DNA from 4 places in the Deinococcus cellulosilyticus NBRC 106333 genome. Region 1 is predicted to be linked to each of the others. Evidence: riboswitches for the same ligand, from Rfam matches in the RefSeq annotation. Region 1 holds a riboswitch; each other region holds the start of a gene.
What was found. Region 1 has a riboswitch for cyclic di-GMP ahead of DC3_RS01890 (hypothetical protein). Riboswitches for the same ligand answer to the same signal wherever they lie in the genome.
Positions count from the first base shown of each region.

Region 2: another riboswitch for cyclic di-GMP. It lies ahead of DC3_RS26455 (HD domain-containing phosphohydrolase); the one in region 1 lies ahead of DC3_RS01890 (hypothetical protein).
Region 3: another riboswitch for cyclic di-GMP. It lies ahead of DC3_RS16425 (S8 family peptidase); the one in region 1 lies ahead of DC3_RS01890 (hypothetical protein).
Region 4: another riboswitch for cyclic di-GMP. It lies ahead of DC3_RS04335 (RCC1 domain-containing protein); the one in region 1 lies ahead of DC3_RS01890 (hypothetical protein).

Region 1 is NZ_BJXB01000001.1:440,169-443,718, forward strand. Features, by position in the region: gene DC3_RS01885 (transglutaminase TgpA family protein) at 1-929, shown strand, start outside; cyclic di-GMP riboswitch class II at 985-1,067, shown strand; gene DC3_RS01890 (hypothetical protein) at 1,130-3,550, shown strand, end outside.
Region 2 is NZ_BJXB01000042.1:23,622-27,171, forward strand. Features, by position in the region: gene DC3_RS26455 (HD domain-containing phosphohydrolase) at 1-1,863, opposite strand, end outside; cyclic di-GMP riboswitch class II at 1,919-2,002, opposite strand; gene DC3_RS26460 (methylenetetrahydrofolate reductase) at 2,246-3,004, opposite strand; gene DC3_RS26465 (copper homeostasis protein CutC) at 3,156-3,550, shown strand, end outside.
Region 3 is NZ_BJXB01000015.1:33,515-37,064, reverse strand. Features, by position in the region: gene DC3_RS16430 (EAL domain-containing protein) at 1-443, opposite strand, end outside; gene DC3_RS16425 (S8 family peptidase) at 586-1,719, opposite strand; cyclic di-GMP riboswitch class II at 1,807-1,890, opposite strand; gene kynU (kynureninase) at 2,082-3,266, opposite strand; gene DC3_RS16415 (MATE family efflux transporter) at 3,443-3,550, shown strand, end outside.
Region 4 is NZ_BJXB01000003.1:114,609-118,158, forward strand. Features, by position in the region: gene DC3_RS04325 (beta strand repeat-containing protein) at 1-7, shown strand, start outside; gene DC3_RS04330 (M23 family metallopeptidase) at 168-749, shown strand; cyclic di-GMP riboswitch class II at 911-995, shown strand; gene DC3_RS04335 (RCC1 domain-containing protein) at 1,375-2,559, shown strand; gene DC3_RS04340 (DUF3197 domain-containing protein) at 2,637-3,026, opposite strand; gene DC3_RS04345 (S4 domain-containing protein) at 3,207-3,550, shown strand, end outside.

The sequences.
Region 1 (3,550 bases):
AATACAACCTGCTTTTGCCTGGACAGAACAACCCCAGGGCACGGGCCCTTGCTGCCTCCTGGCAGGATCTGCCTCCTGCAGAACGGGTTCGTGCAGGAATGGAATTTTTCAGCAGTGGTGGATTCATTTACACCCTGAATCCACCGGTGCTGGAAAGTCCTGATCCCATGGATGAATTGCTGTACCAGACCAGACAGGGCTTCTGTGAGCATTATGCAGGTGCTTTTGCCTTCCTGATGCGTGCTGCAGGTGTGCCTGCCCGGGTGGTTGGAGGATACCTTGGGGGAGACCTGAATGGTTCAGCGGGTTACACCATTGTGCGCCAGTCTGAGGCCCATGCCTGGGTGGAGGTCTGGCTGGAAGGTCAGGGCTGGGTGCGCGTCGACCCCACAGCTGCTGTGTCTCCTGCCCGCCTCACAGAGGGTCTGGCGGCCAGTTTGCAGGCTCCAGCCGATTTGTCCCCCCTGACCAGAGGAGAACAGACCTGGCTGACCCGGGCACAACTGCAACTTGACGCCTTCCAGTTCGCCTGGGACCAGTGGGTGATCGGGTACAACGGCACCCAGCAACGCCTTCTGTTGTCTTTGCTGGGTGCCCATAAGGCGGTGGTCGCTCTGATTGTGGTGGTGCTGCTTGCCCTCACCCTCCTTCCCATTCTGTTGCGTCGGACGGTTCGGGCCACACATCAGACCAGCGATGAATTGCGCAGGCTCTACCAGCAATTCATCCGGCGGTTCAGCATCCAACCCGAGCTTTCAGAGCCGGTCAGCCAGTACGTCCAGCGACTGGCCCGGGCCCATCCAGAGCAGGCAGAAGACATTGAGGGCATTCTGGAAACCTATCAGGACCTGCGTTATGGTCCAGAGGCCACCCCAGAGCAGGTGAAGGGGTTCCGACAGCAGGTGCAGGGGTTCAGGTTGCGCAAATGAACTGCTTTGCGGGTCTGTACAGTGAGGATTTGGTCAGAGTCCTCAGGTAAGATGGAAGAACAAAGGAGGCGTGGATTCCTGTGCTTTACCCGGGCACCTGGCACAGGAGGAGCCAGTGGTGCGACCGGCCTTGTTCCCCAGCTGTGACCTGCAGCTGCGTGGTTTCTTGTTCTGGTCATCACCTGTCCGGGAGGAACGGTATGACCTTGCTGACGACTTTGCCTGTGCTTTCTTCCAGACCATCCTTGCAGAATGCTCTTGTTGGAGCAGGTTGTCTGCTGGCCTGTTCTGGCGTTGCCCAGGCTGAAAACGAAACCATCACCCTGCAAAACCAGCAGGCCACCCAGGTGATGTTCAGGCTTCAAGAGGCTTTCAAGAGCATGAAACTGGGGGTGCAGCTTGTGGGCTGGTCAAATGAAACCGGAACACATGCAGGAGCACCTGTGGGGTTCAATGTGCGTTTCCCCAGGGCCTTGCCTGCCAGTCAGAATCCGATTTTGCCGCTCAGTGTCCAGATCACAGGAGACACAGACCTGACCTCACTCACCCTGCTTTTTGAGGTGACCACCCCTCAGGGACCGGTTCAGGTGCCTGTTCCCCTGAAGCTGCCTGCCCGCGCAAAGCTTGAGTTGCAAGCCCCGGAAGCCATCACCACCCTGCCGGGGCACACCGTGCAACTTTCATTAAAGGTTCGCAACATGGGCCCCATTCCTGCACGGGTGCATCTGGAATTCAGTCTGGCCCTGCAGGGCATCCCTGACTTTGACCTGCAACCCGGTGCAGAGCGAACCCTCAATGTGCCTGTGCCCACCCAGCCCAGCGATCAGGTGCTGGAAGTTGGTCTGATCACCTCATCCAGCACCCAACACAAGAAGATTCTGCTGAGGGGGGTGCGTGCTGTGGACAGCCCTTACCGGGTGCGGTTGCAATGGGGAAGCAACTTTGAGTCCGGTCAGCCTTTCAGAACACAGTTCAGGGCAGAGGGAGACCTGAGTTCCACCGTCCGGTTTTCGGCCTCCATGCAACTGCAGGACCTGAAAGTGCAGGACCCTGGCCTGATGGTTGGGGTGGGGAAGACCACCGTCAATTACGGCTCTTCCCCAGCATCCGGGGTGGCGGGCAGTGCGGGTGAAGGTCTGTATGTGAGCACGGAACCTGTCAAGGATCTGCAGGTGGGTGCAGGATGGGGAATGCGCACAGGCATGGTCCGTCTGGGTGCCAAATATGCCACACGGTCCGATCTGCTGTACTGGTCGGTTGCGGCACACACAGATCTGGCCTTCACCCGCCCTGAGGTTGCTGTTTCTCTGCAGCATCCCGAGTGGTCCTGGAATGCCAGATCCACCCCCGGGCAGAGCATGTTCTGGTCCACAGGGGCCAGTTACACCGCGCAGGGCAAGAGCCTGAATGCCCGGGTGTCCTACGGTCAGAGTGGATGGGGTGGCTCCCTGAGGGGCTCTTTGAAACTCCTCCCTGGTGAGGACACCTTCAGCAGTGAAATCACGGTGGCGAACTCCCAGTGGCAGGACCTGCAGTTCCGGTACAGCAACAGGGACACCGAACTGGGCTGGACCTACAGGCCCGAACACCGCAGTGAACTGACGGGAAGTCACCGCCTGGTGCTCGAAGACCTGAACATCAAATTCAGCACCTCTGCCTCCCTGAAGGCTTTTGAGATTCAGGGTGCAGAGGTTTCAGCAGATGCCACCTACACCCAGGGGCCTTTGCAACTGAATGCTTTCACCTCCCTGAAGACCGGAGGAAGGGGTGCCTTCAACCTTTCCGGCAAGTACACCTCTTTGCTGGACTCTGGAGAGCTTGCTCTGGAAGGAGGGGTGCGCAGTTCGTGGGAATCAGGTAACATCTCTCTCTTTCCTTTTGCTTCAGTGAATTACCGGGATGTGAATGGTTTGCAGGGATATGTCTCGGTCAACCAGACCCGTGCAGGCACCCATTACCGGGCAGGGCTTTCCTACCGGTATGAGCTTCCTGTACCTGCCAGCATCACCGCAGCTCTGGACGGAACCCCTCCTGCTGATCCCTCCACCCGCACGGTGCGATTTGACGTGCAGGGGACAGGATTCCAGCCTTCCCTGTCTGGCGTGAGAGTATCAGGATGTGGCATGTCCGGTCAGTCGGATGCCAATGGTCGGGTGGTGCTGAAAGGATACCAGGGGCCCTGCACCCTGGCCGTTGACCGCAGCAGCCTGCCTGCCCACACCCACCTCAAGACCCAGACCCTCCCTTCTGAGCCCGGGGACAGCCTCACCGTTCAACTGGTGCCCACCTTCGACTTCAGGGGCAGAATCGAGTACGAGAAAACCAGTGACAGTGCCCTGATCCCCCCAACCCCCAGAAAAGTACGCGTGATGATTGCTGGGGTTGAAACCTTCTGGAAGGATGTGGACATGCCTGCAGGAACGTTTGAAGTGAAAGACCTGCCAGTTGGTGAATACACCCTGTCTGTTGAAGATGGGAAGCCCGTCACCCGGGTGTTGCTGCCCGACGGACCTCCTGTGGTCCTGACCCTGCCTGCCCCCCAGGTGCAGACCCTGAAGAAGACCACCCCTCCGATGAAACTCAACTGGAAGAGCCTCACTGTGGGGGCAGGGACTTCCGCA
Region 2 (3,550 bases), on a different contig from region 1:
CTCATGGGTGAAGGGTTCCTTGTAGGGCCGTCTGGAAATCAGGGCATCATACACATCCACCACTGTAAAAATCCGGGCCGCAAGGGGAATGGAGTATCCAGCCATCTTTGCAGGATAGCCATTGCCATCCCAGCGCTCATGGTGATGCAGGATCACATCCAGGGTGGCCTGCGGAAGGCTGGGAATGTTTTTCAGCATCTCAAAACCGATTTCGCTGTGCTTCTTGACCTGCTCGAACTCCTCAGGGGTCAGCCTGCCGGGTTTGAGGAGGATGTGGTCCGGGATGGCAATCTTTCCGGTGTCGTGCAGGTAGGCCCCCCAGCGCAGGGCGTCCAGTTCATCTCCATTGATGCCCAGAGCACGACCCAGCAGGTCGGACAGTTGCACCACCCGATCCGTGTGGCCTTTGGTTTCGTAATCCCGGTACTCCAGCACCATCCCGATGGCTTTGAGGGTCTCCTCCCGACTGGTGGAGAGCTTCTCGATGTAGGTGTTGCGCTCAAAGGCGTGCGAAATGCGGTCTCTGACCGCCCGCAGGATGCGACGGGTGTTCCCGGTGAATTCCACTTTGTCTGTGCAGGTCCCAAGGGCAAGAAAGCCCTGGATGCGGCCATCTGCCGTAACCGGCAGGACAGCCACCTGAAACGCATCCATACGAGGCAGAGACTCAGCAGGTTCACAGATGGGTTCTGATGCACTGAAGAAAGCCGGAGTTCCCTTCAGAAAAGCGTGCAGCAGCCTGGGACCAGCAGCCTTCAGGTAACGTCCAAGCAGCACTTCCCCTTCTTCTGGGGAGAGGTTCAGGCAGGTGTCCACCTGGTACTGGTGGTCCGTCACCTTCACAAACATCCCGTAATCAAACGGAATCACCGCTGTGCAGTGCTTGAGGGCAAGCTGAATCACGTCCGAGGGATCGCTGGCCTCCTCGAGCTCCTCGGCCAGGGTGACCAGCTGGGTGGAGGTGGTGAGGGAAGCCATCAGCTCCTGACGGGCCACCACACGGTCCGAGATGTCCAGGCTGGAAGAAATGAACCCGTGGCACACCTCACCCTCCCAGATCAGACGAAATGCCGTTTCACACCACAGGTGATGCCCTTCTTTGTGACGGATGCGGTACTCCAGCATGTGCTGGTCTGCGTGGCGTTCCACTGCCGCCGTGACCTCCTGTTCCACCATCGGCCAGTCCTCCGGGTGAATGTAGCCGTAATCGGGAATCGCCAGAAATTCCTCGGGCGTGTATCCCAGAATCGCTGTGATGGAAGGGGACACATAAGAGGCATGGAAATTCGCATCAAACTGCATGATCAGGTTGACCGTGTTCTCGGCAATCAGGCGAAACTGGGCCTGACTTTCCTCCAGAGCGCGGCGGATGCGACTTTTCTCGGTGACATCCAGAATCACCCCAAGACGTGCCGGGCGGCCCTGGTACTGCAGGTCCTGACCATGCACCTGCACTTCAATGGACTCACCGCTTTTTTTCAGGTGCACCCAGGTCTGTTCACTGTTCTTGCTCTGGTGCTGAACCACATGCTGCAGGTGCTGCATGAGCATCTGGTGTTCCGATTCAGGCCGGATGTCCAGCAGGGTCATCTCCAGAAACTCATCGCGGCTGTAGCCGTATTTCTGCAGGGCGGCCTGATTGACTTCCAGAAACTGCAGGGTGCTGTTGTCATAGACCCACATGGGCAGGGGATTCAGTTCAAAGGTGGCCTGAAACAGTTCACCTGATTCTGGAACACAGGCTGCATGGGCAGCGGGCACAGTGGGGGTGGTGGTCTGCACCTCTGAGCAGGTGATCTCCAGTCCGGTGTCTTCTGCAGCAAGAGATGCTGCATGGTGTCGTGTTGGAAAGTGAACGGTCACGGCAGCGTCCTTTCTACAGGGCGTGCCAGCATGTTCTTGGAGGGGATGGGTGAATTTCTCCTCATGCCGGTCGCACCACTGACTCCACACATTCCAGGTGCCCGAATACGGAATGTGCTTCCATGTCTCATGAGTGGGCAAAATGCCACTTCTATTCTGAAGCTTAACTGAGTTCCAGAAACAGTGTCAACCGTCCTGAACGTTTTTGTCCAAAAAAGAGCTTGCTGAATTTCTTACACTCTGATTACTTAAAAAATACAAATTTTACTTATGTTTCCAAAGGTTTTCAATCTGAACTCCAGTGGCTGAGAAAGAACAGCTCTTTCCATGCAAATCAAAGTGGGTGCTCTGGGGATTTGAATCCCAGAGCACCCCTGCAGTTTCAAAGCAAACCGCTCAGGTAATCGGCAATCCCCACCCGAATGGGCATGAAGTAGATGTTGCCCCTGTTTTCCTCCACCCAGTGCAGTGCCTGTGACACAAAAGCCCGGTTCCAGTCCAGCGTGGGCTGAAAATCCTTGGGAAAGATGGCCCGGTTGCGGGTCTCCCAGTACCGTCTGGAGCGCTCCCCCACCACCGAGGTCACCCCCCAGAAGATGGGCAAATCCCGGCATTCGGACTGCTCGAACATCTCCTGGAAAACCCCCATCAGGCGCAGGTCAAAATAGGGCTGGGTGAAAAAGCCCTCTGCACCGGCTTCCTGTTTGCGTTCCAGGTACTCGAGTTCACTGCGCAGGCTGGAACGGTAGGGGTCCAGCCCTGCATAGACCTTGATCTCTGGAAGCTCCCGTTTGAACTTGCGAATGGCATCAATGCAGGAGGTCGGATACACCTTGCGACTCATGTCGGTGGGCGGATCTCCCGTCACCACAATCACTTCCCTCACCCCAGATTCCAGAAGCTGGTCAGCAAAGGGCAGGGGTTTTTTCACGTTCAGGTCGATGGACCGGAAATGGGGAATGGCACTGTTGCTGGGCAGGATCTGCTGCACCGGGCGGCACGCCTGCCAGCTGCGGATGTCATACCGCATCAGGTCAGGCAGGTTGATGGTGTCCACCCTGGGCAGGTGCTGCTGGATGTAGCTCAGCTCCTCCTGCAGGTGTTCGAAGGTTTTGGGAACCAGTTCTACGGCAATCCGCATGCTCCACAGTGTAGAGACTCCACTGCGGTTTTCCAGGCTGAAATCTAGTCCTCTATGGGGCAGGACTGCCCTGAAGGGTTCAAACTCAGGCAAATCCCCAGCTTGCAATCAAGATCATTTTTTCATCAGCCGCACCTGATATGCTGAATTCATGATCGCCGAGGTCGTGGTGGAAAACTCCATCGAGGTCAGGGAAGCCCAGAACATGGGGGCGGACTCCCTGCTGCTGGTGCGCAACCTCAAGGAGGGAGGCATCAGCCCGGACCTGAAAACCATCGGGATGTGCATGGATGCAGCCCGGGTTCCCCTGTCCATTCTGGTCCGCCCAGACAACGAGAACTATTCCTATGAAGAGGGCCGCCGCCGCCGGACCCTGAAGATTCTGGAATTGTACTGGAACCACGGCATCCGCAACATCACTTTCGGGGCCATCCACAACACTGTGATGGACTGGGACCTGCTGGAAGATGCCATCACCCACGGCTTCAGCGTCAACATCAACCTGGCTTTTGACCACACCCTGGACCTCACCAAAAACTATCTGCA
Region 3 (3,550 bases), on a different contig from region 1:
CTGTCCGGATCACCAAGATCGTCGTACACGCGGGCAAGATTGGTGGAGATGGTGGCCGACAGCACGTCTTCTGCACTGCCGTGCACGGTTTCGGCCTGCAACAGGAAATCCAGTGCAGTATTGAAACTTCCCAAATCGGTGTGAAGGGCTCCGATGTTGCACAGCAGTGCAGCCTCTCCCCTCAGGTCTCCCAGGGCACGGCGGATCTCCCGGGCTTCCTGCAGGTGGAAGAGGGCGGCGTTGCTGTCTCCCCGTTTGTGTTCCAGTTTGGCCATGCCGTTCAGGGCATCTGCCAGCGTCTCCTGGTCCCGGTACAGTCTGGCCCGCACCGCTGCCTGTTCGTACAGCAGGGCTGCGCGTTCATCGTCTTCATCGGTGAAAAGCCGCGCTTCCTCGAGGAGGCGTTTGGGGGTTCGCAGGCTGGAGGGGTTCTGGTCAGGCATGTGGACCCATTTCCTGGTGCACGGATGGATTGAGGGGATGAAAGGAGAAGGGGAAAAGGGAGAGCCCTCTCTTCTGATGATGACCTGTTCTCGATGCATTGTCACCCGGGAAGGCAAAAGCTTCCCGGGTGAATCACACGTTTTATTTCAGGGCCTGTTTCAGGAAGAGGCTCATGTCGATGATGCCGCCGTTGCTGGTGGACTGGGCCAGTGTGGTCAGTTTCCAGTTGTTCGCATTTTCACCGAGGGCGAGGGCCAGAGCGCCGGTCACCAGCGGTGCACTGAAGCTGCTGCCTGTGCCGTACACCACGCGCTGTCCAGGGTAGGCAGTGAAGAGGTTCACGCCGGGAGCGAGCACCTCGTTGCCCTTGTTGTTCCAGCTGACGCTGCTGCCATCGCCGTTCACGCTGCCCACACTGAGGCCTGAGAGGTCAAGCAGGGGATCATTTCCGAGTTGCAGGGCTGGAACGAGGGGCTGGTTGCCTCCGCTGTTCCCACCCGAAGCAACAATCAGGACTTTCTTGCTGGCCGCATACAGCATGGCGGTGTACACGCTGGAGGTGAGGGTGTCGGTGCTGACGCTCATGTTGATGATGTCGGCCCCGCCGTTCACAGCGTCATAGATGGCCTTGGCCACATCTCTGGAGCGACCGGAACCATCGGAGGTGATCACCCGGAAGGCGGTGATGGTGGCTTTTGGAGCAACCTGACGGATCAGGCCAGCCACGGCTGTACCGTGTCCATAGGCCACATCGGTGTCGGCACCTTCTTCGCTGGCGTTGCTGTCATTGCCGAGGTAATCCCATCCAGACTTCACGGCTCCTGTGAGCATGGGGTGGTTGAGGTCCACACCTGTGTCAATCAGGGCAATGTTGACCCCTGCTCCGAGGTTGGGGGCAAGCAGCTGTGCCTTGTCCAGGTTGATCAGTTTGAAGGGCTTGCTGTTGTCCGGTGCGGGCAGGAAGACCCCTTCGGCCCACCATCTGACGGCACTGGCCCACCACCTGACGGCATCGGTCCAGTATTCGAGTCCGCTGTTGGTGCCACTGACCCACCATTTGACCCCACTGGTCCACCAGCGCACGGCAGTGGTCTGGTAGTTGCTCCTGTCCGAGAGGGTCATGTCGAAGACATCGGCACTCCCGAGCTGGCTGATCTCGGGATTCTGCACCTCTGCGGTGGCTTCCGGGGCCTTTGGGGTCTGACTGCAGGAGGCCAGGCTGAGCAGGACGGTTGTGATAAGGATCAGGCGTTTCAGAACAGAAGTGTGTGACATGGTCACTCCCTCCTTTACTCCCACAATCGAGAGACACCACCTGCATGTGCAGATGGACGTAGACCACGGTGATGCTTGCATCACGTGGAGACCAATAGCCGGTCGCACCACTGACTCCACCTTTCCCAGGTGCCCGAATACAGGAAAGGCTTCAACGTCTCTATCAGCCAGAGGGGTTGGCTCTGTACTGATTGATTCCAGTATGACAAAAAAAGCGCTTCAGCGTCAATCCACACGCCAAAAACGCCTCTTTACAAATGCCAGAAATTCCCTCTAATACGGGAAATTCCTGATGTTTAACACTTTCCGTACATCTGGGTCAAATTCCCTCAGCCAGACTTCAGAAACCTGTACAGTCAGGTTCAGACCACCCGGGTGCTTTTCTGTTCAAAAGCCATGTAGGAGCGGGTGTCGAGCAGTTCCCGCAGCACCTGAACCGTCTGTTGCAGCTCCTCTTCGGTGTTGTACAGGGCCACCGGAGCCATGCGCAGGATGTCCGGGGCCCGGAAGTCCGGCACAATTCCTTTTTCCCTGAGGGCCAGACTGAGCAGTCTCGCCTGGGGATGCTGCACACTGACATGGCCTCCCCTGCGGTGCACCTCTCTGGGGGTCACCACCCGGAGTTCAGGGGTGTGTTCATCCAGAAGCTTCATGAAATGCGTGGTGAGTTCCAGGGAACGTGCCCGGATCTCTTCAATGCCCACCTTCCTGAACGCTTCAAGTGCCCCTTCAAGTCCGGCCAGGGCCAGAATGCTCGGGGTGCTGATCTGGTACGCACCTGCTCCATGCTCGGGTGTGAAGTAAGAGCGCATCTCGAAGGTGCTGGCTTTCTGGTGGCCCCACCATCCCCTCAGGCCAGGGAGGCGGTCAAAGTGCTTCTCATGCACAAAAAGGCCACCGGGTGCACCCGGACCCGCATTCAGGTATTTGTAGCTGCACCACACCGCAAAATCCACGCCCCAGGCGTGCAGGTGGTGGGGCACAGAACCTGCAGAGTGGGCCGCATCCACCCCCAGCACAATGTTCTTCTGCTGGGCCAGCAAAGCGTACTTTTGGATGTCCAGCAACTGCCCACTGGCATAAAGCACCGTTGGGAGCAAGACCAGGGCCACATCCTCCTGGAATGCAGCAGCAATGTCTTCATCATTCAGGGTGTAACCGTCTCGCGAAGGAATCAGGCGCAACTCGGCGTCATGGCGCTCTGCCCAGGACTGCAGGGCATACAGGTCACTGGGGAAATCCAGTGCAGTGGCCACCAGATGCTTCTTCTGGGCTGTGGGCTGGTAAAAGGTGGCAAGCAGGGCATGCAGGTTCATGGTGATGCTGCCTGTGGCAATCACCTCTTCAGGCCGTGCTCCCATCAGGTCTGCCAGGGTGGGACTGAGGGTTTCGGCAAGGCCAAACCAGCTTTCCCAGCCGTTCACGGCCTGCTCCTGCCATTCCTGCAATCTGCGGCCAATCGCCTGCACGCTGGCATGGGAGGTGAGGCCCAGCGAATTGCCGTCCAGATAGATCCCCTCGGGGTAAATGAAGTCCTGTCTAAGCATTTGACGGTATTCTAACCTGCCCGCTGTGCAGCCCAGCAAGCCGCGTCCAGCGAAGGTGGACAGCTGTGTTTCTGACAGAGGCTTTCTGAAAAGCCTGAAAAACAGCACCTTCATGAAATTGAATCGTGCACAATCTGACGAATCGGTTCGAAAGGGTGTGCCAGCATGGGGCTCTCATGGTTCACCCCCCCTTCCTGAAAGACATCCTCAAAATCGCCATCCCCGTCAGTCTGGAATCGGTGGGACAGCTCATGCTCGGTTTCATTGACCAGGTGATGGTCGCC
Region 4 (3,550 bases), on a different contig from region 1:
CCGCTGATTCCAGCACCCTGGACACCCGCACCCCGGCCACCTGCCGGGGTGTTTCTGTTGAAAAGCGCTGTCAATGGGGAAAATCCTGATCCGACTTTGATTGATGTGACCTCACCCGCACAGAATGACGGCTCTGATTCTGGTCTCAAAAAGCCTATCCTGTCGGTATGCCACTGATGTTTCCGATGCGGTCCGAGGGAAAACCGCAGATTACTGCGGTCTATGCAGACAGAACCTACCCCACCCATCTGGGTTACCACACCGGATGGGACTGCAATTACTATTACGACTGGGTGAAACGCAAAAACATTGCTGGAGACGGAGACCTGGGGTTGCCCTTCCTGGCCGTTGCAGATGGAGAAGTAAAATACATCAGCAACCATGCCGGAGGCCTGTGGGGTGGCCTGATCGTGATCTGGCATGAGCAGTACGGGATCTACTCCAGATACGGTCATGACCTGCTGGAACAGGACCTCATCAAGGTGGGGGACAGGGTCACTGCAGGCCAGGAGATTGGCAGGATCGGGAAAGGGGAGAGGGGCACATTCCTGGCCCACCTGCACATCGACTTTCCCAGGCAGATCCCTGGAGATGAACGTGGAGCGCCGTTCTATGCCTTCTGGCCGGGAAGAAACCGGGACATGTGCCGCACCTTCTTTGTGGACCCCTCCAAGCTGTACCAGAAATTCAGGGCAGCCACGCCAGACATGCACGATGAAATGCGCCTGTTCACCAGCGCATACCGCTGAAGCCTCGGGGGCAGGGTTGCAGCGCTGGAAAATGCAGTGCTGGAAACAGGACATCACCTTTGTACAGAAACTGTTACCCAAATCTAAAATAAAAAAGCCTTGCAGGACAGTAAAAAACCCTTCTCAAAACGGGGAGGGAGTGGCATAATGTGTATCAGAGATTTGGCTCATGAGGCGATGAAGCGTTCTCCCGTATACGGGCACCTGGGAAACGCAGAGCCAGTGGTGCGACCGGCATGGAGCAATTGGTCCTCTGTATTTCTGCGTTCAGCAGTACAGTCCAACCCATTGTTGTCGTTGTCGGTCACTCTTCCCCACTCGGAAGGAGTGACTTTCAGCATGTTACAGACAGAAGAAAACACCAGGAACCGCGGTCCCAACCCACCCAGACAGATCTGCAGGCCTCTCAAGGCACCGCAGCATCGGTTTGAACCCTGACCCCTGATTTTTTCTGACAGCACCCCATGAAAGCACAGAGAAGTCCCCTTCTCTGCAGGTGAATGCTGTTTTGAAAAACCACAGGCAGCCAGCGTGGGACAGGAAGGCAGTGCACAGCACTGGTGAGGACCTCCCACAGACGATGTGACCCCACAGTCACCGTTTCAAATTTTCCTCACACCGCACCATGAAAAACACCCTGATTCTGACAGGCCTGACCTTCCTGATGGTCGCCTGTGGCACCCAATCTGTTCCCTCCCAGACCGTTTCCGAACCCTCCACCGAAGTCAGCACCGAAACCCCTGCACAGGCCCCTGAAGGTGCTGCAGACATGAATGCCCTGGTTGCACCTATTGCTGCTCCCCGCAACCTTTCCAGTGGGAACCAGCACAACCTTGGGATTGTGGGCGGTGTGCTGAAAGCCTGGGGATGGAACGGTTACAACCAGATCAGCAATGCGAACACCCTCAGTGGCATCACCGAAGTGGCCGCAGGCTGGAACACCTCCCTGGTTCGCAAGAGCGATGGCACCGTGTACGCCTGGGGCCGCAACGAATTCGGACAGCTGGGTCTTGGCAACAAGGTCGACCAGAGTGCGCCCCAGAAGATTTCCACCCTCAGCAATGTGACCGCCATCAGTGCAGGCATGGAACACAGCCTGGCCCTCAAGAGTGACGGCACTGTGTGGGCCTGGGGCCACAACAATGTGGGCCAGATCGGAGACGGCACCAGCACCGACCGCCTGACCCCCGTGCAGGTCAAGGGCCTCTCTGGCATCGTGCAGATCACCGCAGGCCTCGGGCATTCCCTGGCCCTCAAGAACGACGGCAGCGTTTGGGTGTGGGGCTGGAACATGGACGGACAGCTGGGCACCGGAAACACCACCACCCTGACTGTTCCTGTGAAACTCACCACCATCTCTGGCGTCACCCGCGTCTCTGCAGGGCACTACCACTCCCTGGCCCTCAAGAGCGACGGCACCGTGTGGGCCTGGGGCGACAACCACAATGGTCGCCTGGGCAACAACAGCACCATTGGCAGCAAACGCCCTGTGCAGGTTCAGAAGCTCAGTGGAGTGAAAGACCTCGTTGCCGGACCCGCCCACAACCTCGCCCTCACCACCAGCGGTCAGGTGTACAGCTGGGGCAAGAACGACAGCGGACAGCTGGGCAACGGCACCCTGATCGATCAGAAAACCCCCGTGCTGGTTCCCGGAATCAGCGCTGCCACTGCCCTCTCCACGGGCCGTGCCCACAGTGTGGTCCTGACCAGCACTGGCAAACTCTGGGCATTTGGCAACAACTTTGGCGGACAGCTCGGTGATGGCACCACCACCAACCGCATGTCCCCTGTGCAGGTCACCAAACTGTAATTCCACGCGGACCACAATCTCTGATCAGAAGCCCGGGTTTTCCCGGGCTTCTGATCGTGTGGATTCAAATGTCTGGATTAAATGTAGATGTTGTAATCGGTGGGGTTGGCCTTCGAGAGCAGAACCTTGAGGTCTGCCTCGTCAGGGTCGCTGGTCATGCGCTGGAAATCATAAGGATTGACCACGGTTTCCTTGAAGTTGGTCACCCCTGAAGCAATGGCGGTCTGCACCACGTCCCTGAGGGCTTCGATGCCTGCCTGCCCATAGTGGGGACCGAAAGCAGGAACGCTCAGGGTGCTGGCCTCCTTGTTGTGCACCAGCACGCTGTAACGGGCGATGTTGCGGTGCCCCTGAAAGTCGGTGATCACAATGAACATGGTCTGGGCGTTGAAATCACTTTTCTCCAGCAGCAGGGAGAGGGTTTCTTTCGGTGCACCGATGGTTCCGGTGATTTCTGGAGTATGCATGGTCTCATCTTAACGTCTACGAGCGCAGCAAGACGGGAACTTTTGGCAAAGTCTCCTGGAAGCCTTTCACCTCTGGGTGGCACGCCTGAGATTGTGAACCATTTCTGTGGCATTTTCTCCTGTGCGATAGGCAGAAATCACGATGTGCGGAGGGGGAGAGCTGTGCTACTTTGATAGCATATGAACCTCTCCAAACTCATCGCTCAGGCTGCCGGAGGACGGGTGATCCGCACTGGATTCATCCCGCAGGACAGCGTGAGCCGCCGTGAACTGAACAGCCCCGAGGTGAAACATCACATCTCTGGTGGTTTTCTCAATGCAGAACGCATCGTTCTGACCCTGTACCCCGAACACATCCCCAGTGTCAGCGATCCCGTGGACATCTGGGAGATCTCTGGAGAATTCCCCCCGCACCTTGATGAGGTGCAGCTCAAACACCGTCTGCTGGATCTTGTTCCCGAGGAGCAACTCGGGGACATCCGTGAGCACCATGGGGCTTACTGGGTGGCTGCCACAGGCAAGGC